Regions from separate parts of the Ensifer sp. ENS11 genome, predicted to be linked through region 3. Evidence: predicted binding sites of a transcription regulator. Region 3 holds the regulator's gene; each other region holds the start of a gene.

Evidence for each region. Region 3 encodes PhoB, which activates phosphate uptake and scavenging genes when phosphate is short. Its sites were predicted from a motif close to TGTCATNNANCTGTCAT; they were not measured.
Region 1: phnC (phosphonate ABC transporter ATP-binding protein) is a predicted target of PhoB. The motif match lies at 5,615-5,631, and genes of this name have one in related genera.
Region 2: IB264_RS05135 (esterase-like activity of phytase family protein) is a predicted target of PhoB. The motif match lies at 4,459-4,475, and genes of this name have one in related genera.

Annotation. Positions count from the first base shown of each region.
Region 1 covers NZ_JACVAN010000007.1:287,953-295,384, forward strand. The annotation lists gene IB264_RS16545 (alpha-D-ribose 1-methylphosphonate 5-triphosphate diphosphatase) at 1-284, opposite strand, end outside; gene IB264_RS16550 (DUF1045 domain-containing protein) at 286-993, opposite strand; gene phnE (phosphonate ABC transporter, permease protein PhnE) at 1,120-2,637, opposite strand; gene phnE (phosphonate ABC transporter, permease protein PhnE) at 2,647-3,609, opposite strand; gene phnD (phosphonate ABC transporter substrate-binding protein) at 3,717-4,622, opposite strand; gene phnC (phosphonate ABC transporter ATP-binding protein) at 4,709-5,551, opposite strand; gene IB264_RS16575 (FAD-binding oxidoreductase) at 5,720-6,847, opposite strand; gene IB264_RS16580 (LysR family transcriptional regulator) at 6,928-7,432, opposite strand, start outside.
Region 2 covers NZ_JACVAN010000002.1:215,302-222,733, reverse strand. The annotation lists gene IB264_RS05145 (RNA degradosome polyphosphate kinase) at 1-1,419, shown strand, start outside; gene ppx (exopolyphosphatase) at 1,431-2,954, shown strand; gene IB264_RS05135 (esterase-like activity of phytase family protein) at 3,014-4,372, opposite strand; gene IB264_RS35355 (helix-turn-helix domain-containing protein) at 4,579-4,944, opposite strand; partial or broken gene IB264_RS35350 (AraC family ligand binding domain-containing protein) at 5,019-5,474, opposite strand; gene IB264_RS05125 (DUF2000 family protein) at 5,473-5,880, shown strand; gene IB264_RS05120 (adenylate/guanylate cyclase domain-containing protein) at 5,884-6,930, opposite strand; gene rnd (ribonuclease D) at 7,103-7,432, opposite strand, start outside.
Region 3 covers NZ_JACVAN010000001.1:443,356-450,787, reverse strand. The annotation lists gene IB264_RS02230 (Hsp33 family molecular chaperone) at 1-159, opposite strand, end outside; gene argF (ornithine carbamoyltransferase) at 506-1,423, opposite strand; gene IB264_RS02220 (aspartate aminotransferase family protein) at 1,553-2,752, opposite strand; gene IB264_RS02215 (GcrA family cell cycle regulator) at 3,174-3,695, shown strand; gene phoB (phosphate regulon transcriptional regulator PhoB) at 3,864-4,547, opposite strand; gene phoU (phosphate signaling complex protein PhoU) at 4,851-5,561, opposite strand; gene pstB (phosphate ABC transporter ATP-binding protein PstB) at 5,618-6,433, opposite strand; gene pstA (phosphate ABC transporter permease PstA) at 6,447-7,432, opposite strand, start outside.

The DNA of each region.
Region 1 (7,432 bases), on a different contig from region 3:
AATACGGTGGTGATGCCAGACGTGACGACCTGTGCGTCGTGTGCCTGGATCGCGGCGATCTTCAACCAGCGAACGCCGGGCCGCGGCGAGTAATGTGCCTCAAGGTGGTCGGTGTGCAGCTCGATGAGGCCAGGCAGAAGGTAGTCGCCTTCGAAGTCTTCACCAGTGTTGGTCGTGCCATGAGAGATATCGGCGATCTTGCCGTCGCGGATCAGCACCGAGCCGTCGAGGATACTGTCCTCGAGAACGATGCGGGCATTGGTCAGGACTTGTTCTTTGCTCATCTCATGCGATCTTTCGTTGTGTCGCGCCGCGGAGCGGCAGCAGGGAATGGACCAGGAACGGTGCGCCACGGTGCGGCTCGACGAAGAGCGCAACTGACGTGACGTGAAGCGGCTTGCCGATGTGATCAGCAAAGGTGCTCTCAAGCACGGTCCGCATTGGTTTCGCTGTCTCGCCGGGTACCGGCCCGGTCAGCGTCAGGTGAAACTGAAATTCTTCGAAAACATAGGGGTATCCCCACTTTCTCAAGTATTCCCTCTGCCGCTCCGGAAGCTTGTCCGGGTTGCGTCGCGCCATGTCCACGTCCGACAACGGCGCCCGAAACGGCTCGAAGGTTTGCACGGCCTGCGCCGCGAATTCCTGCAACGCCTCGCAGTGGGTCGCGGAAACCAGCGCGAAGAACGGGCCAAGCTGAAGGAGCGTGAGTTGAGGGATCTCGAAGGGTTCAACATTGTCGGCAAACGTTTCGAAGGCTGCGACCAGCTCGGCTTCGCTGCGGTCTTCGGCAAGTGTGAAGGGGGCCTTGAGAGTGCCGTGAAAGCCGTAGCGTCGCGGGTCGGCAGTCAGTGCATGTCGCGTGGCGGCATCAAGGCTGCCTAACGCTGAAAGTTCATTGGTCTCGCCGGTAAAGGCATCACGGCCGAGCCAACGGGCCGCCGTCTGCGACAGCCGGTCGTCTGCCGGCGGCGCGAAGTAGATTGCATAACGCACGGTCTTCACTTTCTTGTATCGACCGGCCCGCCGGAACGGCGGGTCGATTGTTCGCGGGATGCGATGCGCAGCTAGCCGATTTCCATGACAACATCATGATGGCCGCGGTGCAAAAAATTCTTCTCGTCAATGAGCCTTCTGCCCCATCAGTCGCGAGCGGCAGGCGTTCGAGATGCTGTCGAAAATAAACACGACCAGCAAGATGAGAAGCACCATATAAGCGACATTTTCCCAATCGGAGTTGGTACGCATCGCTTCCCAGAGTTTCAGGCCGATGCCACCGGCGCCGACAGCGCCGATGATCGTTGCCGAACGCGTGTTGGATTCCCAGAAATAGAGCGCCTGGCTGGCGAATACCGGCAGGACCTGCGGCAGGACGCCGAAGCGTTGCACGGCAAGCGGGGTGGCGCCGACGGATTTTACGCCTTCGCGCTGCTTGTCGTCGATGTTCTCCAAAGCCTCGGAGTAGAGCTTGCCCAAGGTGCCGGTGTCGGTGAAGAAAATTGCGGACATGCCGGCAAGCGGTCCCGGGCCAAAGGCGCGCGTGAAGAACAATGCCCAGATGAACATGTCCACCGAACGCAGGAAATCGAAGAAGCGCTTGGCGAGCTGGTTCGTCAGGAAATTCGGGGTGATGTTGCGCGCCGCCAGGAAGCAGAGCGGGAACGCGACCAGCGAGGCAAAAAGCGTGCCGACGAAGGCCATGACCACGGTCTGCAGCAGTTTGGTCCACACATCCAGATGCTGCCATTCGGCGTTGTAGAGGATGTTGTTCCAGGCAAGCGACAGGTTCGAGCGCGTGGGTTCGATGCGCTCGCCGCTCGTGATCAACGAAAATATATCGCCATAGCCCTTGCCGAAGAACGGTGAGTGGACGTCGAAGAGGAAATTGGCCCAGCCGAAGAAGCGATTGCGGATCGAGATGTCGTCACCTTCGACGTCGGCCCAACCAGTTGCACCAAAGGCGAGCGTGATCTTCTCGCCCGGGCGTTTCTGCGTGGCCCAGGCGGGGAGGGCACCCTGAGGGGTTACCGTGTCCTGGCCATCGACGGCCATCGTCAGCGTCTCGCCACGATGGGTTGCCTTGACGAGTCCGTCGGCAATTTCGATCTTCGTCGACCTGTCATAGGTGATGACGGCCCTGGTGATGATTTCCTCGGTCCGCATTTCGACGCGGTTCTGCTCACTTGGCGTATTGGCCGCGCCGAGCGCTGAACCCGGCGCCATGAAGCTGAAGGATGACGTCGTCTTGGGCTTTGCAGTCTGTGCGGTTGCAGCGGGTAATTCGACTTTTCGGGTCACGGTTTCCTTGTCGAGTTCCACCCATGCCGGATTCGGATTTGGCCCAAGCGGCGAGTTGCGCTGGTAATCGAGCGTCATCGTCTTGTCGCGGGCGATCTTGATCTCGGGCCGAACCTCGTAGGAGACCCAATCCGCGAGATAGGTCCCGGCAATGCCCCAATTGGCGTTGCCCAGAACATGCCCGATCGAAAAGAACCACCAGCTGAAGATGAGGTAAGCGACGAGGCCGACACTGATGACAATCGTGCGCAGGCGCTTGTTCGAGGAGCCCTGCAGCAAGTGCGGGTGACGCGATGCGATCGCATCCATTTCGAGAGCGCTTAATCTGGTCGTGGAGGTCATGATGCGCACCTACTGGGCAAGCTGGAAGGCCTGGTCGCCGACGAGGCGACGGCGCAGCCATGCGGAAAACTGGTCGACGGCGAAGATCGTTGCAAACAGCAGGATGACGATCGCCAGTGTCTTTGCCTGATGGCCCTGGCCGATCGACAGACGCAGCAACTCGCCGATCCCGCCGCCGCCAACTGCGCCGATGATGGTCGAGGCGCGTACGTTGATCTCGAGGCGAAGCAGGAAATAGCTGGCGAAGTTGGGCAGCACCTGCGGCACCATGCCGAACCAGACGCGTTCGATCCAGTTGCCACCGGCGGCGCGCAGGCCCTCGTCCGGTTTCATGTCGGCGTTCTCGACCACCTCGAAGAACAGCTTGCCGAGTGCGCCGACCGTGTGGATCGAAACCGCGGCGATCGCGGGTATCGGCCCGAGCGAGAGGATTGCCAGGAAGAAGCCGGCGATGACCACTTCGGGAAAGGCGCGTAGGATCTCCATCAGCCGGCGCACGACACCACGAACCCACGGATTGGGCATCAGGTTGCGGGCGGCAAGGAAACAGAAGATGAAGCCGAAGAACGTGCCGATGACGGTGGAGAAGATCGCGATGTTCACGGTCTCCAGCATCTTGTGCACATACTCAGGAATGTAGAAGCTCTCGGTCAGGTAGAGCCGACCCTCGGGATAATTGTACTTGAAGCTGCCGTCGTCGTAGGGCGAAGGCAGATCGAACATGGCGCGGAAGATTTCCAGGCCATCACGCGGCGCGAGATCGCCGACGAAATCGAAGAAGTGCGGCAGGCGGTCGAAGAATTTGCCGGCATTGGAATCGTTGGCAAACCAGAGCGAGCCGGAAAGGGCGAGCACCAGCACGGCGAAGCCGAGCCAGGAGTAAAGCCGGCGACGCGAGTTCAACTCCTGCCAGTGGCGCTCGACCAGCGCGCCGTTTTCACTCAGATGCCTCGGGAGCATGGAAGTTGCCATGAATGTTCCGGCAATGCCGGCCTCTGTCGACAGGCGCTCCAGGCGCCCCAGCAAAAAGGCGAACGCTGGCCGTTTTGGCGGCCAGCGTCCTTGAATGATCAGGAAAATCAGCCGCCGATCGTTGCCTTGCGGGCGTCGATGATCGGCTTGTAGAAGTCGGCGTTGACTTCGGTGAAGCCAGTGAAATCGCCACCCTGGATGGCGGAGAAGCAGGCGGCATCGGTCTTCGGCAGGTCGAGCATGAACTGCTTGAACTTGGCCTTCATGTCATCGTTCATCGTCGAACGGACGACGATCGGGCCGTTCGGGATCAACGGCGACTTCCAGAGTTCGACCAGGTCATTCATGTCGAGGATGCCCTTGTCGACCATCTTCTTCAGGTTGCCCGAAGTGTAGCCGTCCTTGAATTCGCCGACGCCCGAACCGAAGGTCGTGCCGGCATCGAACGTGCCCTTGACGACTTCGAGAACCAGGTTTTCGTGACCGCCGCCGAAGCCGGTTTCACCGAAGAATTCCTTGACCGGCGCGCCGATCGATTCCGGCAGGGTGACGAGCGGGATGAGGTAGCCAGAGGTCGAGTCCGGATCGGCAAAGCCGAGCTTCTTGCCCTTCAGGTCTTCGAGCTTGGTGATGCCGGAGTCCTTGCGGGCGACCATGATCGAGTGGTAGCCGGTCGAACCGTCGGTCTGGACGGTCGTCAGGATCGGCTCGACCGCGTCGGCCTTGGCGAGGTAGATCTTGGCAAAGCCCGAAGCGCCGAGTTCGGCGTAGTCGAGCGTGCCGCCGAGCAGGCCCTGGATGACGCCGTCATAGTCGGCGGCCGGGAACAGCGAAACCTTTTCGACGCCGATTGCAGCCGGCAGCTTGTCGACGATACACTGGAAGTTGCGCAGGCGGTCGGCTTCGTTTTCGCCGCCGATGATACCGACGCGGAATTCCTTGAGGTCTTCGGCCTGAGCGTGGCCGACGAGGGCGAGCAGGGCGACAGCGCCCAGAAGAGCTTTCTTCAGCATAAGGTTCTCCCGTTTCTCCGGCTTTGCCGGATGATATTCGGTTTCAAAGAGGTGCCCTTGACGTGGGCCTTCGATCCTGGCGGGCGTCAGATGCCGGCCAGTGCCAGCGGCTGGAGGCCGGCAGATGCCGTTTGTTCCTGCGGAATGGCCGCCGGAATGTTGATGCTTGTCGAGGTCATCGATTCCTCGATGCCCGTATCGGCGCCGTAGATCTCGGCGACGGCGGCCGCCGTCAGGTCCTTCGGCTGGCCGTCGAAGACGACGCGGCCGTGCGCCATACCGATGATCCGCTCGCAGTAGTTGCGCGCCGTGTCGAGCGTGTGGAGATTGGTGATTACGGTGATGCCGTCGCGCTCGTTGATGTCGCGCAGCGCGTCCATGACGATCTTGGCGTTGAGCGGGTCGAGCGAGGCGATTGGCTCGTCAGCGAGCAGAACCTTCGGCTGCTGCATCAATGCGCGGGCGATGGCCACGCGCTGCTGCTGGCCGCCGGAAAGCGTGCCCGCCGCCTGCAGCGCCGTCTGCTCGATGCCGAGGCGCTCCAGCGCGCCGATCGCCATGATGCGCTCTTCGCGGGTAAACATGTTGAGGATGCTCAGAACCGTCGAACGATGGTTCAGGCGACCCAGCAGCACATTGGTCAGAACGTCGAGGCGCGGCACCAGATTGAACTGCTGGAAGATCATCGCGCAGTCGCGCTGCCAGTTGCGCAGTGCGGCACCGCGCAGTGACGAGACTTCCGTGCCGGCGAACTCGATCGAGCCGGACGACAGGTCGACCAGGCGATTGATCATGCGAAGCAGCGTCGACTTGCCAGCGCCGGAGCGGCCGATCACGCCGACCATCTGGCCCTGGGGAATGTCGAAGGTAACCGAGCTCACGGCTGTCTTCTTGCCGAACTGGCGGGTTACATTCTTCAACTGAAACATTTCTAGCAGGTCCTCTTTCGGGGAGACCGGTCATCGGTATGACACCTGCCATATCGGCGCTTCATGAAAGCGAAATGTCAGTTTCTTGTAGTTTATGTTACAGTTCACAGCCTCGCCGACATCCTTAACGGAATGTGACAATCGCAGCGGGATGGAGGTGCGTTGTCGCTACCTCAGGAAGCGCTCGGGGTTGAAACCGACTGGGTCAAGGCCGTTTGCGGCGAAGCTTTCGGGCGCCGGTAGGCCAATCAGCAGGTTTGCGGCAAGCGCGCCTAGTGCCGGCGACGTCAGAATGCCGTAGCCGCCCTGGCCGGCAAGCCAGAAGAAATCCGGACGATCCTTGGCGTGACCGATCACCGGCAGCTTGTCCGGTGAAAAGCTGCGCAAGCCAGCCCAGCTCTTGAAGATGCGGCGGACCGGGACGGTCGTCGCCTCTTCCACGTAGTGGGCGCCCCAGGCGACATCGATCTCCTCGGGCTGCACGTCCGTCGGTTCGCACGGCGTGGCGTCGGCAGGAGAGGCAAGCAGCCGCCCGCCTTCGGGCTTCATATAGAAGTCCTCGTCGATCTCGTTGATCTCGGGCATTGTCAGGGCATCGATCTCCGCGGGAAGGTCCACCGTGATCGCGCTGCGGCGATGCGGCACGATGCCGACCGGCGTCACGCCGAAGAGGCTTGCGACCGGGTCGGCCCAGCCGCCAGCCGCATTGACGATGACCTGGGCATGGATCTCGCCGGCATTCGTCGAAAGCACCCAGCCATTTGCCTCGCGGCGCGGAGCCACGATGTCGCTGCGCTCAATCACCTCGGCGCCATGGCGACGTGCGCCGCGCAGGTAACCCTGCAGCAGGTTCTCGACCTCGATGTCCCAGAAATTCGGGTCATAAAATGCGGCCGCCACATAGTCGCGCCGAAGAATCGGTACGCGGGTGATTGCTTCGTCGACAGTCAGCCTTCGCAGGTCGGGATTGACAGCGCTTTCCTCGGCAAACACCGCCTCAAGCCGTGCCACTTTCTCCGCATTGGCGATCATGACGCCGCCACGCTGCTTCAACAGCGGTACGTCGGAAAAGCCTTCGGGAGGCTGATCGAAGAAAGTCTTGGAGATCGCCGCGAGCTTGCACACTTCAGGGGCGTTGTACCGCAGAACGAATTCGGCGGCGGAGCGCCCGGTGCTGTGATAACCGAGCCCGTCTTCCCGCTCGATGACGGCAACGGAGCGGTGCGGTGCCAGAAAAAAGGCCAGCGAAAGGCCGGCAATGCCGCCACCAACGATTGCCACATCAAATTCACGCATGTCCCGACCCCGCTCCTGATTTGGTGGGACCATAGGCAGCGCGTGTTACGCGTTCAAATTTATAACGGGAAATGTCGCTATCAATTCTGCTGATGATCAAGGCAGTGATCAAGCGGCGCGGTATCGGCCACATGCGCAAGGAAGGCGGCCTCGGCCGGATTGAGAATCGAGTTCGGGTTGGAGATGCGAAACACATCCGTCGTTGGCAGGTTGTGGTAGGGCGGCAGTTGCCAAAGTCGTCCGCCGGCGACGGCGGGCGCTGCCAGATGATCCGGCAGCATGCCGATGCCGACGTTGGAGGCGATCAGCCGCATCACTTCCTCGACATTGCAGGAGACGGCCCGAACCTGCTGGCCAAACGAGCCAATGGCGCGCACTGCCGTCACGGAGTTCATATGCTGTCCGCCGAGCACATCGGCGATGAAGGCGATATAGGCATTGCCGCGAAGATCGTTGAAATCAACACCCTCGACACCGAACAGGGGATGCTCGCGGCCGCAGTAAAGCGCATAGCGCTCACGCACGTGGAAGCTCTTGTTCAGCCAGGCGGGGATGTTGCCGTCGCAAAGACCCATCGTCGCGATG
Region 2 (7,432 bases), on a different contig from region 3:
GAAGATCTGGTGCGCTTCTTCGAAACGGCGCTGAAGCGTCGTCGTCGCGGATCGGTGATCCGCATCGAGCTCGATTCGGAAATGCCCGCTTCGCTGCGCCAATTCGTCGTTCAAGAACTCAGCGTTCCGGAAAACCGCGTCGCCGTTTTGCCGGGGCTTCTGGCGCTGAACACGCTGTCGGAAATCACCAAGGCGCCGCGCGACGATCTGCGCTTTGAACCTTACAATCCGCGCTTCCCCGAGCGCGTGCGCGAACACGCCGGCGATTGTTTTGCCGCGATCCGCGAAAAGGACATGGTGGTCCACCACCCCTATGAGTCCTTCGACGTCGTGGTGCAGTTCCTGCTGCAAGCGGCGCGCGATCCGGAAGTGGTCGCCATCAAGCAGACGCTCTACCGTACCTCGAACGACAGTCCGATTGTGCGCGCGCTTGTCGACGCTGCCGAAGCCGGAAAGTCCGTGACGGCGCTGGTCGAACTGAAGGCCCGCTTCGATGAGGAAGCCAACATCCGCTGGGCGCGCGACCTGGAGCGCGCCGGCGTGCAGGTGGTCTTCGGGTTCATCGAACTCAAGACCCATGCCAAGATGTCGATGGTGGTGCGTCGCGAAGAGGGCCGGTTGCGCACCTATTGCCACCTCGGCACCGGCAACTACCATCCGGTCACGGCGAAGATCTACACTGACCTGTCATTCTTCACCTGCAACCCGGTCATCGCCCATGACATGGCGAACATCTTCAACTTCATCACCGGTTACGGCGAGCCGGAAGCCGGCATGAAGCTGGCGGTTTCGCCGCACACGCTTCGCCCCCGCATCCTCAAGCATATCGAGGAGGAGATCGAGCACGCCAAGGCCGGCCGGCCTGCGGCGATCTGGATGAAGATGAACTCGCTCGTCGATCCGGAAATCATAGACGCGCTCTACAAGGCAAGCCGTGCCGGGGCTGAAGTCGACCTGGTGGTACGCGGCATCTGCTGCCTGAGGCCGCAGGTGCCGGGGCTGTCCGACAATATTCGTGTCAAGTCCATCGTCGGCAGATTCCTTGAACATTCCCGCATATTCTGCTTCGGCAACGGTCACGGCCTTCCATCGGAGAATGCGCTTGTCTATATCGGCTCGGCGGATATGATGCCGCGAAATCTGGACCGGCGGGTTGAGACGCTTGTGCCTCTTATCAACCGGACTGTGCACGAACAGGTACTTTCGCAGATCATGCTGGGCAATCTCATCGATAACCAGCAGAGCTACGAAATTCTTCCCGACGGTACGTCTCGCCGGATGGAAGTCGGCAAGGACGCCGAACCTTTCAACGCGCAGCACTATTTCATGACCAATCCCAGCCTCTCCGGCCGGGGTGAAGCCCTGAAGTCCAGTGCACCGAAGCTGATTGCCGGCTGGAAGAGCAGCTGGCACAAGTAAAACGGAATTGCATGGTCGAATCTGAAGCGCAGGGGCGTCTGCCCGGCATCCGCCCGGTTTCCGTTGTGGATATCGGCTCCAACTCCATTCGCCTTGTCGTCTACGAAGGCCTGAGCCGCGCTCCGGCCATGCTGTTCAACGAGAAGGTCATGTGCGGTCTGGGCAAGGGCATCGATGCCACCGGACGCATGGACGAGGAGAGCGTCGAGCGCGCTCTCCGGGCGCTGCATCGCTTTCATGCGCTGTCGCAGCAGGCGCGTGCGACCTCCATGTATGTTCTGGCCACCGCAGCCGCTCGCGAGGCGAGCAACGGACCTGCCTTCATCGAGAAGGCCGAGGCGATCCTCGGCCACAAGGTGCGCATCCTCACCGGCGAAGAGGAAGCCTATTTCTCCGCCATGGGCATCGTCAGCGGCTATCACGACCCTGATGGAGTGGTCGGTGACCTTGGCGGTGGCTCGCTGGAACTTGTCGAGGTCAGCGGCACAAAGATCGGCAAGGGCATCACCCTGCCGCTCGGGGGTATCCGCCTCTTCGAGCATAGCGGCGGCTCGCTGCCGAAGGCTCGCACCTGGGTGCGCAAATTCATGAAAAGCTCGCCGGTGCTGAAGACCGGCACCGGCCGCACCTTTTATGCCGTCGGCGGCACCTGGCGCTCGATCGCCAAGCTGCACATGGAAATCCGAAACTATCCGCTGCATATGATGCAAGGCTACGAGATCTCCTACGACGAGGCGATGGCGCTGCTGCCGGAGGTGATCGAGCCGAGGAACATCAAGCCATCGGCCTATGCGACGATCTCCAAAAGCCGCCGCAGCCTGCTTCCCTTTGGCGCGATCGCGATGCAGGAAGCACTGTCGATCATGAAGCCGGAGCGGATTTCGTTCTCGGCGCTCGGCGTGCGCGAAGGCTATCTCTTCTCTCTGCTGAACGAGAGCGAGCGTGCGCAGGATCCGCTGCTGACCGCCGCCGGCGAAATCGCCATCCTGCGGGCGCGTTCCCCCGAGCATGCCCGCGAACTTGCCGACTGGACCGGCCGCATGGTGCCGTTCTTCGGCGTCGAGGAAACCGAAGAGGAAAGCCGCTATCGCCAGGCTGCCTGCCTGCTCGCCGATATCAGCTGGCGCGCCCATCCGGACTATCGCGGTCTGCAGGCGCTGAACATCATCGCCCACTCGACCTTCTCCGGCATCACCCATGCGGGGCGGGCCTATATCGCGCTCGCCAACTACTATCGCTTCGAAGGCCTGAACGACGATGGCGCGACCGGCGCACTGACCGGCATTACCACGCCGCGACTGCTGGAACTGGCGAAACTGCTCGGCGGCCTGCTGCGCGTCGCCTATCTGTTCTCGGCGTCGATGCCGGGCGTGGCGAGGAATTTGACCTTCCGCAAATCGTCCCTGCCGGATGTCGATCTGGAGATCGTCGTGCCTGCGGCCTATTCGGAATTTGCCGGCGAGCGCCTCGACGGACGGCTGCAGCAGCTCGGCAAGCTGACCGGCAGAAGATTGGCGTTCCAGTTCGAGAGCTGAACGCACTCAGATCTTTGACGAAGGGGCGCGCGGACGCAAATCCGCGCGCCCTTTTTTGATTATTCGGCTTTCAAGAATTCGCCGACTTCGAGCAGAACGAACTCGTTGTCGTCGGCCTTATCAAGCGCCCGGCCGGCCGAGAACGGCAGGTTGTTGTCATTGCCGACGATGATGTGCGTGTCATCGACGCGATCGACGTTTTCGATCGTCACGAACGGCATGTCGTAATAGCCGTCACCACCGCCCTGGCGCTTCTTGTTGTCGGGGTCGGCGATCTTCAGGAGGTCGATGTAACCGATCTTGCGGACGGCCTTGCCGACATTGCTGTCATCGAAGGCAATCTTGTAGACACGTTTCACCTTCGAGCCGACGGCAAAGCAATCCGGCTTCGGATCCTTCGGATCGGCGCAGGCCTTGTCGAGCGTGCCCGCGCCGTTGTCGCGTTCGATCACCAGTGCCGTCTTGTCGTCGAGCATGTTGAAGTCGCCGATTGCCTCGCCGCCTTCGGCCAGCGGATAGAGCCAGCTGCGGCCCGTCCAGGCCTTGGCTGCGACATCGAGTTCGATGACGCGTAGTGTCGGACGGCCATCGGCCTGTTCCACGGTTTCGCTGTCGGTCCAGATCGGCCCTTCGAGCAGACCGTAGAGCTTGGAGCCGTCCTTCGACAGTGCCATGCCTTCATAGCCGCCGGAGCGCTTCAGGTTGAAGGCGGGTGTCTTCTTCGACGGATCGCCCTGCAGTGTCAGGGTCGGATTGTCGGGCGACATAACCGGCTTGCCGTCAACTGTTGTCGCGATGACGTCGGTCAGCTTGCCGTCGACATCGAATTTCAGGATATAGGGACCGAATTCTTCCCCGACCCAGAAGCCGTCGGCGACCGGCTGGATCGACTCAACGTCGAAGTCAGCGCCGGTCAGGTAGCGCTTGTCGGAACCTTCCATGACGATCGGGAAGGGGGCCTTGCGGTCCGGGTCGGTGAGGAACAGTGTTTTCAGCGCCTCGACCTTGCCGGCGTCCCAGTCCATCTTCACGTGGTGCAGCATCAGCATGGCATCGGTTGAGTTCAGCTTGTTGCCGAAGCCGTTGTCGGAAAGGCTCCAGAAGGTGCCGTCTTCCATGGCCCTGATGCCGGAGAAGCCCTGCATCGGCTGGCCGTTGAACGGCAGTGAAAGGCCGGTCGGGCGCACGCCATCCTTGCCGGGCACGGTGCCGAGCGCGTCAGCGCGCTTGCGGTCCGCCGTGGTGAATTTGCCCGATGTCTTCAGGTATTCCGGTGCGTCGGACGGTGCTGCCAGGATCGTGTTTGCCGGTAGGATCGCATGTGCCTTCAGGGTTGCGGGAAAGGCCTTTTCCTCGGCCAGGACGGTCGTCGTCATCAAAAGTGTGAGCGCCGCAGCGGCGAGAAGCGTTTTGGTCATGAAAGTCACCGTGGGTTGGATGCCAAAGTACGGGAACCCGATAGGCGGCTTTGATGACGGTTGGGTGATGCTTGGCTTACAGGCTGGTGAAGCTTTGATGACAGACGAAAGGCGCTGCGCCCGAGGGGAGAAACTCGCCGAGTTCGAATTGTTGCGCGTGACCGGACACTGGTTCCGGGCCGCAACGACCCAGCGGCGCCGGTGCTTCAGCCGGCGAGCGCCAGGCTCGCCCAGCGCCCGGGCGTTACACCGTAGGCACGTTTGAAATGGCGGGTGAAATGGGCCTGGTCGGCAAAGCCGGTTTCGAGCGCGGCACCTGCCAGGCTGTGACCGGCGGCAATCATCCGGCGCGCCTGCTCCAGCCGCCGCATCAGAAGGTAGCGGTGCGGGCTGGTGCCGAGAACCTTGCGGAACTGGCGGGCGAGGGTGAAGCGATCAAGGCCGCTGACGGCCTCGAGTTCCTGCGAGCCGACCGGGCGATCGAGGTTGGCTTTGAGATAGTCCGTCGCCTCGAAACCGCCCGCTTGGCCGACCTGCCGGCAGCCTTGCTTGTCGTGCCGGCATGGCGGCACAAGCCTTCTGCAATGCGTGTAAGAATGTCGTCGAGCGCGAGTTCGTCAATACCGCCGTCGAGATCCATGACGGCCTCGCCGATCGCCTGGCGCAGGGCCACGTCACCAACAACCGGGGCGGCTATGATGGGCAAGGCGCCGCCACTGTCGCCAAGCGCCGCGATCAATCGCTCCGGCTGCAGATACATCATCCTGTAGCGAAGCGTCGCTTCCGTGCCCGCGCCGCCATCGTGCAGTTCGTCGGGGTGAATGATGATGATGCTTCCAGGCGTGCTGTAGCGGCTCTCGCCACGATACTGGAAGGTCTGGATGCCGCCAAGCGTCACGCCAAGCGCATAGGTGTCGTGGCGATGCGGCTCGAAGACCTTGCCGTGCAGCCGGGCCTCGATGCGCTCTATGCCGTCCACCGGTGCCGCGACGCGGATGCCATCGCCCGGCGATCCGCACAATCGTTCAAGATTGATCGCTGCGTCCTCGGTTAAGGCCTCCTTGGGCACGCCCTGATGTCCTGAAATGGAGATACCCGTCATGTTCGACACCAAGTTTGCGATCGTTTTGCGCGACGATCTGGCCACCTGGCAGAAGCTGAACGTCACCGCGTTTCTGGCAACCGGCATCGCCGGGCAGAAACCGGCGATTATCGGCGAACCCTATCGCGACGGCGCCGGCCACATCTACAACGCTCTGAGCGTTCAGCCGATCATCGTGTTATCGGCAGATGGTGCGACGCTTGGCAATATTCAACGCCGTGCGATCGAAAGGGAAATACAAACCTCTGTTTATGTCGATGCGATGTTTTCGACCGGCCACGACAGCGCCAACCGCGCGGTCTTCGCCGAAACGCGACCCGACGGCGCGAAGGTCGCCGGCATCGCCATTCATGCCGACAAGAAGCTGGCCGACAAGATCACCAAGGGTGCAAAACTGCACGGTTGACGGCTAATTGACAGCCACTGGCGGTGCAGGCGTGCCCCCGGCCCGAAGCGCCAGGACGCCGAGCTTCTGCCCGCGTCCCTTCACGGCGTGCTCGCCAAGATCTTCCACGCGGACATAGTGCGGCAGCCGCATCTTGCGGGCGAGGTCGGTGGAAATCAGCACCTGATGGTTCAGTGACTTGCACAGGCCTTCGAGGCGAGCGGTGGTGTTCACCGTGTCGCCGAAATAGGTGATCTTGTGTTTGTCGACGCCAATTTCCGCGGCGACGATGGTGCCGCCATGAAGCGCTGCCCGTAGGCGCGGAACCTCGCCGAACTCCTTGCGCCAACGGTGGGCGCCGGCTTCGATCTCTTCGAGAATGTCGAAAACGCAGTGCACGCAGGCGGCGTTTTTGACAGCACGGTCGAAGGGCCAGGTAATCACGGCCGCGTCGCCGACATAGTCGTCGATCGCGCCGCGATAGCGCAGTACGGGGTCGGCAAGTGTTGCAAACAGCTTGCTGAGATATTCCTGCATCCTGAGATCGCCGTATCGCTCGGCATAGGCGGTGGAGCCGGCAAGATCGATGAAGAGGAAGACGCGCTCCTCCTGCATCGGCTTGCGATAGCGCCCGGTCAAAAGGCTCAGAAACACGTCACGGCCCAACAGTTCGCGCACGCGAAGCGCGAAAACGATCGAGCCCGAGACCGCCAGGGCGAACAGAAGCGCCGTGCTTGAGGGGACGACCGCGTCCTTCCAATCCGCGTCTATTTGCCCGCTCATCTGCATCAGGAAGCCGGCGACGCCGTAGCCCAGCTCGATAAACACCAGATAGACGGCGATCGAAGCGAGGAAGAAAGCGGGCGTCGAATAGGAATGGATCTTGCGGTTGAGACGCCGGAGAATGATGCGCCGTTCAAAGGCGAGGATCGGGACGCAGACGCACAATGCGTACGTGGCGCCGATCAATCCGCCGCCACCGTCGAAGGCGATCGTCGCATAGATGGCGCCGGCGCTACTGACGATCAACAGCAGCAAAATTCCCTCGAACATGGAGAAACGCCAGCGCATGCGGAAGAGCCTCGAACCCGGACAACGAAGAAAAAACGCGTCGGACACCCTGGTTGTCGCGTCACGCGTCAGCGCTCTGATGTCTGCTCGACGCGATTGCGAATCAGTCCCGCTGCAGGGCCTTGGCTAGAGCCGGATTCGGGCGGAAAGTTGTTGTCCGCCCGTCCGTTTTTCAGTCACCGATTTCCATCGCTTCGATCTTCTTGTCGACGAAGCGCAGAGCCACTTCACCATTGATCAATTTCAGTGCCGTATCGCCGAACAGCTCGCGCCGCCACCCCTTGAGCGCGCCGACATCGGCGTTCTCGCCCTCGGCGGCGATCTTGTCGAGATCCTCGCTGTTGGCGATGATCTTGGCAGCCACGCCCTGCTTCTCGGCGATCAGCTTCAACAGCACCTTCAGCATTTCGGTGGCGGCGGCTGCGCCTTCAGGTGTATGGCTCTGCCGCGGCAGCCGTGGCAGGTCGGTCTTGGGGATGGCGAGCGCTTCGTTGACCGCCTC
Region 3 (7,432 bases):
GACCGGAAGCGGATAGTTGTGGCGCTCGAGGATCGCATCGAGCATCGGGCCGAGCTGAACGGCGCGGCCACGCACATCGAGGCCCTCCACCTGGAAGGGCACGACATGATCGTCACCGGCAAAGTCGAATTCGCCAAGTCCTGGTGCCATCTCAGTCATCTGCTGCTCCTTACGTCACTAAAGCGCGTCGCGATCGCCAGGATTCGCTGACTGCGCTTCAAGTTTTTGTTCTTGTGCATATCGTTATCGCAAAACCGCTGCGCACTTTTCCGCGACATGCTTGGGAGAGGGCCGCGCAGAGAACATAAACATCCTCCGGTGCAGCCTGCCCGTTATCCTATTCGATCCCGCCATAAACGGATTTGTCTAGCAGGCATGTGCCGTTTTGCCGGCCGATCATGCGCTGCCTGTCGTCAGGTAACGTCCGTTGTTTCCACCCCGGAACGTCCCGCATTCGGCCTAAATCGTGTCGCATGCGGGAAATTTCAATAGGCAGACGCGCCGATCAGACGAGCCCCATGCACCAGGCGATGATCGACTTCTGTGCGTGCAGCCTGTTTTCCGCCTCGTCGAATACCACCGACTGCGGCCCGTCGATGACCTCGTCGGTCACTTCCTCGCCGCGATGCGCCGGCAGGCAGTGCATGAACAGTGCGTCCGGCGAGGCGTGCCTCATCAGCGCGTCGTTGACCTGGAAGGGCTGGAAGACGTTGTGGCCGCGAGCGCGATGCTCCTGGTTCATGGAAATCCAGGTGTCGGTAACGACGCAATGCGCGCCGGCAACGGCCTGCTCGGCCTCATGGCAAAGCAGGATCTCGCCGCCATTGTTGCGCGCCCAGTTGAGGATCTTGTCGTGCGGCTCGGAACCGAGCGGCACCGCCATGTTCATGCGGTAGCCGAAACGGGCCGAGCCCTCGATCAGCGAGTGAAGCACGTTGTTTCCGTCGCCGGTCCAGGCGATGGTCTTGCCCTTCACCGGGCCGCGATGCTCCTCGAAGGTCATGATATCGGCCATGATCTGGCAGGGATGGGTGTCGTCGGTCAGGCCGTTGATGACGGGCACCGTGGCGTGCTCGGCAAGCTCGAGAAGACGGCGATGATCGGTGGTGCGGATCATGATCGCATCGACGTAGCGTGACAGCACCTTGGCAGTGTCGCCGATGGTCTCGGCGCGGCCGAGCTGCATTTCGGTGCCCGAGAGAAACAGGGTTTCGCCGCCGAGCTGGCGCATGCCGACGTCAAAGGAGACGCGCGTGCGGGTCGAAGGCTTTTCGAAGATCATCGCCAACATCTTGCCGGCGAGCGGCTTTTCGGCGGTTCCGGCCTTCGTCGCCGTCTTTCGCACGCGTGCGTCATCGATGATCGTGCGCAGATCGGCTGCCGTCATGGCCGAAAGATCGATGAAATGTCTTGTGCCTGCCATCGTAGTCAATTCCTGTCTCAGAATGGCCCGTGGAGCGCGACCGGTGTCGAAGAGCCAAAAGAACGCTCGACACCTTGGGCTCGCGCATGGACCCTTGGGAAAATCGCTGCCGATCTCCGGGTTCACAAATTAGGCTGCGGCGGTACCGCTGCTGCTTCTCACGGCTTCGGCCGCGCGCTCGATCCGCGCCAGGCCTTCGCGCGCTTCCGCGGCGGTCACCGTCAGCGGCGGCAACAGGCGCAGGACGTTTTCGCCGGCCGGAACAGCCAGCAGCTTCTCCGCGCGGATCGCCTTCAGGAGATCGGCCGAAGGGCCTTTCGCCTTGATGCCGAGCATCAGGCCGTCGCCGCGGATATCCTCGATCACATCGGGGAAACGGTCCTTCAACGACGCGAGGCCCTGGCGGAAGACCAGGGCCACGTCGCGGACATGCTCCAGGAAACCGTCGGCCAGGATGACGTCGAGCACGGCGTTGCCGACAGCCATGGCAAGCGGGTTGCCGCCATAGGTCGAACCGTGCGTACCGGCGACCATGCCGGCAGCCGCCTCTTCGGTCGCAAGGCAGGCACCGAGCGGGAAGCCGCCGCCGATGCCCTTGGCGACAGCCATGATATCCGGACGGATGCCAGCCCATTCATAGGCGAAAAGCTTGCCGGTGCGGCCGACGCCGGACTGGACCTCGTCGAGGATCAGCAGCAGACCGAACTCGTCGCAAAGCGCGCGCAGCTCCTGCATGAATTCCTTGGTGACCGGGCGGATGCCGCCCTCGCCCTGGATCGGCTCGATCAGGATCGCCGCCGTCTCGTCGGTGATCGCATCCTTGAGCGCCGTGATATCGCCGAAGGGAACCTGATAGAAACCCGGGGCCTTCGGGCCAAAGCCCTCGATGTACTTCTGCTGACCACCCGCCGCGATGGTCGCGATCGTGCGTCCGTGGAAGGCACCCTCGAAGGTGATGATGTGGAACTTCTCCGGATTGCCCTTGGCATAGTGGTAGCGACGCGCAGTCTTGATCGCGCATTCGAGCGCCTCGGCACCCGAGTTGGTGAAGAAGACACGATCGGCGAAGGTGACGGCCGTCAGCCGGCGTGCAAGGCTCTCCTGGCCGGGGACCTCATAAAGGTTGGACAGGTGCCAGACCTTCTCGGCCTGCGCCTTCAACGCCTCGACCAGATGCGGATGCGCATGGCCAAGCGAGTTGACGGCGACGCCGGCGGCGAAGTCGAGATAGCGCGAGCCGTCTTCGGCGATCAACCAGACGCCCTCTCCTCGCTCGAAACGCAACGGCGCACGCATGTAGGTGTCGTAAAGCGGCGTGGTTGCAGTCATGGCGAGCCTCTCCTTCATTGCTATCGGCATCGATCCGAGCCCCTGTTGAGCGCGGCAAAAAATTAAAAATGCCGCCTTGCGGCGGCGCAGGCACTATTCCTATTTCGCAGCGCAATGTCAACAAAACCAAGCTTTGCAGTGCGGTCGGACGGGTCTGATCCATGCGACGAAAAAATCACGCGACGGGGCTTGCAAAAATGCAACGCCCACCGAGCAAGTTGGGGAAAACCAAGAAATCGATTCGGCGCGATTCGCGGGACTCTTGCCACGGAGTCCGCCGGTCAGTAGGTTAATGTTCAATTACTAGACGCATGCGGCGGGCCTAGTCACCAAAAGTGTTATCGCGTTGCAGCTCCGGAGCCTGTCCGGAGCGTGGTGAGAGATTCTGTCATCGCCAACGCTGAGAACGGAGAGTGCAGAAATGAACTGGACTGACGAGCGGGTGGAAAAACTGAAGAAGCTTTGGTCCGAGGGCCTGAGCGCGAGCCAGATCGCGGCACAGCTCGGCGGCGTCAGCCGCAATGCGGTCATCGGCAAGGTTCACCGGCTGAGCCTGCCCGGCAGGGCCAAGGCTGGCGGAACCACCGCCGCGACCCGGCCGAAGCAGCGCCCGACTTCGGCGCCGCGCGCTCCGAACTACGCTTCGCGCGTCACGACACGGACGGTTACCCGTGCGGCCGGCGCGACCGTGCTCAAGGAAGAGGTCGAAGTCGATCTCGTCGCCGAACAGGATTTCCGCATCCAGACGGATGTGGTCGTGCCAATGTCGCGCCGCCTGGAGCTGACGCAGTTGACCGAGCGCACCTGCAAATGGCCGATCGGCGACCCGCTCAAGGAAGAATTCCACTTCTGCGGCAACGATTCCCCGGAAGCTTCGCCCTATTGCACATTCCATGCGCGGCTTGCCTATCAGCCGACCTCCGAGCGCCGTCGCGCTCGCTGAGACGACCGAAAACCACATGCAGAAAAGGGGCCGCACGGCCCCTTTTTTATTGGCTGCTGCATGTTTCCCTGGTTCGTATTCGCTTCAAGGAAACATGCCGCAATTCAAGATGCAACAGCGACCTTTGCGCGTCCATTAAGATGCGCGGCGCTGCAGTGGCCGGCTGGCTCAGCTTTCGAGCGAGTAGCCGGCACCGCGAACGGTGCGGATGACATCAGGCATGCTCGAGAAATTCAGTGCCTTGCGCAAGCGACCGACATGCACGTCGACGGTGCGCTCGTCGACATAGATATCGTGGCCCCAGACGCCATCAAGGAGTTGCGAGCGCGAGAACACCCGGCCCGGCGACGACATCAGGAATTCGAGCAGGCGGAATTCCGTCGGACCAAGGCGGACCTCGCGGGTGCGGCGATGCACGCGATGGGTCTCGCGATCGAGCTCGATGTCGCCGCAGCGAAGCAGCGTCGAGAGGACCTCGGGCTTGGCGCGCCGCAGCATCGCCTTGACACGGGCCATCAGCTCCGGGGTCGAGAACGGCTTGACGACATAATCGTCGGCGCCGGTGGCAAGGCCACGAACCCGCTCGCTCTCCTCGCCGCGCGCCGTCAGCATGATGATCGGCAGGCGCTCGGTTTCCGGACGTTGGCGCAGCCGGCGGCAAAGCTCGATGCCGGAAACGCCCGGCAGCATCCAGTCGAGGATCAGGAGATCCGGGAGGCGCTCCTGTAGGCGGATCTCCGCCTCGTCTCCGCGCAGGATCGTATCAACATCGAACCCTTCGGCTTCGAGGTTATAACGCAGCAGGACACTCAGCGCCTCTTCGTCTTCGACAACGGCGATTTTCGGCAACATCAGGCAACGTCTCCTTACCCAGAGCGTCTCGCGTTCGATCGAACGCAAAGAGATGCTCGAACATATAGAATCTGGAGCACTCCGCGCGTTTTCATAGGCACGCGCGAAAACGTATAGCTTCAGACGCAGTAGAGCAGGGCCGCAACCAGGGCTGCGACCGGAGCAGGTTCATAAGCAGGCACTCGAACGTATCCGGGTCTTAAAGCGCGTCGCGATCTCTAAGATGCGCTTGTTGTGCTTTAAGTTCTTGTTTTTGCACATGTCGTTATCGCAAAACCGCTGCGCACTTTTGCGCGACATGCGTTAGTCCTTCACGGCACCCAGCGTCGACGTATTGTCGTCCTTCGGACGCTCGCCTTCCGGCTGCGCGCCCGTCGCCATGTAGTAGATCGTCTCGGCGATATTGGTGGCGTGGTCGCCGATACGCTCGATGTTCTTGGCACAGAAGAGAAGATGCGTGCAGGGCGTGATGTTGCGCGGATCTTCCATCATGTAGGTGAGCAGCTCGCGGAACAGCGAGGTGTAGATCGCGTCGATCTCCTCGTCGCGCTCGCGGATGCTGTTGGCCTTCTCCGGCGAGCGGGAAGCGTAGACGTCGAGGACTTCCTTGAGCTGCACCAGCGCAAGCTCTGCCAGGTGTTCGAGACCGCGCGCCAGCTTGCGCGGGATGCCGGAGCCGGCAACCGCGATGACACGCTTGGCGTTGTTCTTGCCGAGGTCGCCGACGCGCTCCAGATCGGACGCGATGCGGATCGATCCCATGATCTCGCGCAGGTCGGCAGCAACGGGCTGGCGCTTGGCGATGGTGACGATTGCCTTTTCGCCGATCTGGCGTTCGGCTTCATCGAGGATGGTGTCGTCGGAGATCACCTTCTGCGCCAAGGCGAGGTCAGAATTGACAAGCGCACGAACGGATTCGCCCACCATCTGCTCGGCAAGCCCGCCCATCTCGGAGATGCGGCGCGTGAGATATTTCAGTTCTTCGTCGTAGGCGGACATTATGTGCATGGACATAGTCTTCGATCCTTGCGGGCGCGTTCAGGAAACGGGGTGAAGAGGAGCTTCGGCCATCAACCGAACCGGCCCATGATGTAGTCCTGGGTACGCTGGTCATCCGGATTGGTGAACATCTTGTCGGTGTCGTTCTCCTCGACAAGATTGCCGAGGTGGAACATGGCAGTGCGCTGCGAAACACGCGCCGCCTGCTGCATCGAGTGGGTGACGATGACGATCGTGAAGTTGGTACGCAGCTCGTGGATCAGTTCCTCGACCTTGGCCGTCGCGATCGGATCGAGCGCCGAACAGGGCTCGTCCATCAGGATCACTTCAGGGCTGACGGCAACGGCGCGCGCGATGCACAGACGCTGCTGCTGGCCGCCCGAAAGACCGGTGCCCGGCTCCTGCAGGCGATCCTTCACCTCGTTCCACAAACCAGCCTTCTGCAGGCTGGTCTCGACGACTTCGTCGAACTCAGACTTGGTGCGGGCAAGCCCGTGGATGCGCGGGCCGTAGGCGACGTTGTCGTAGATCGACTTCGGGAACGGGTTCGGCTTCTGGAACACCATGCCGACGCGGGCTCGCAGTTCCACGACGTCGATCGTCGGGTCGTAGATGTCGTCTTCATCGAGCGTGATCTTGCCGGTGACGCGGCAGTTCTCGATGGTGTCGTTCATGCGGTTCAGCGTGCGCAGGAAGGTCGACTTGCCGCAGCCCGAAGGGCCGATCAGCGCTGTCACCGTGTTCTCGCGGATATTGAGATTGACGTCGAAAAGCGCACGCTTCTCGCCGTAGTAGACCGACACATCCTTGCCGATCATCTTGTAGGGCACGGTGTTCATTTTCTGATCCAAGGCTTTTTCGACTGCTGCTTCTGACATGATGTTCATAGTAATTACCTCACTACCAACGGCGCTCAAAGCGACGTCGCAACAGAATGGCGCCAAGGTTCATGACGACGAGGAAGATGAGAAGAATGATGATCGCGCCGGATGTGCGCTCGACGAAGGCGCGTTCCGCCTCGTTGGCCCACATGTAGATCTGCACCGGCAGCGCGGTCGACGGCTCCATCGGCGAGCCGGGATAATCGACGACGAAGGCGACCATGCCGATCAACAGCAGCGGCGCGGTTTCGCCAAGTGCATGGGCGAGACCGATGATCGTGCCGGTCAGGATGCCCGGCATCGCCAGCGGCAGGACGTGGTGGAAGATGGTCTGCATCTTCGACGCACCGAGACCGAGCGCTGCCGAGCGGATCGACGGCGGGACCGCCTTCAACGCTGCACGGGTGGCGATGATGATCGTCGGCAGGGTCATCAGCGTCAGCACCAGGCCGCCGACGAGGGCGGCCGAGCGCGGCATGCCGGCGAAGTTGATGAATACGGCCAACCCCAAGAGACCGTAGACGATCGACGGAACGGCGGCGAGATTGTTGATGTTGACCTCGATGAGATCGGTCAGCCGGTTCTTCGGCGCAAACTCTTCGAGATAGATCGAGGCGGCAACGCCGATCGGCAGCGACAGCACGAGCACGATCAGCATCATGAACAGCGAACCGAGGGCGGCAACGCCGACGCCTGCCGCTTCCGGACGGCTCGAGGCACCGAAGGTGAAGATGCCGGTGTTGAAGCTCTTCTTCAGGACGCCGGCGCTTGCAAGCTCGTTCATCCAGGTGACCTGCTGGTCCTTGACCTTGCGCTTGCTCTCATCGACCTTCAGGTCGATCTGCCCCTTGAAGGCGGAGTCGACATTGGCTTCGGCGAGCAGTGTCACCGGTATGGTCTTGCCGATAACCGACGGGTCGGCGACGACGATGTCGCGCAACAGCGTGCGGGAGCTTGCAGACACCATGTCGGTGGCCCGCTTGACCAGCGGACGATTGCTCGGAT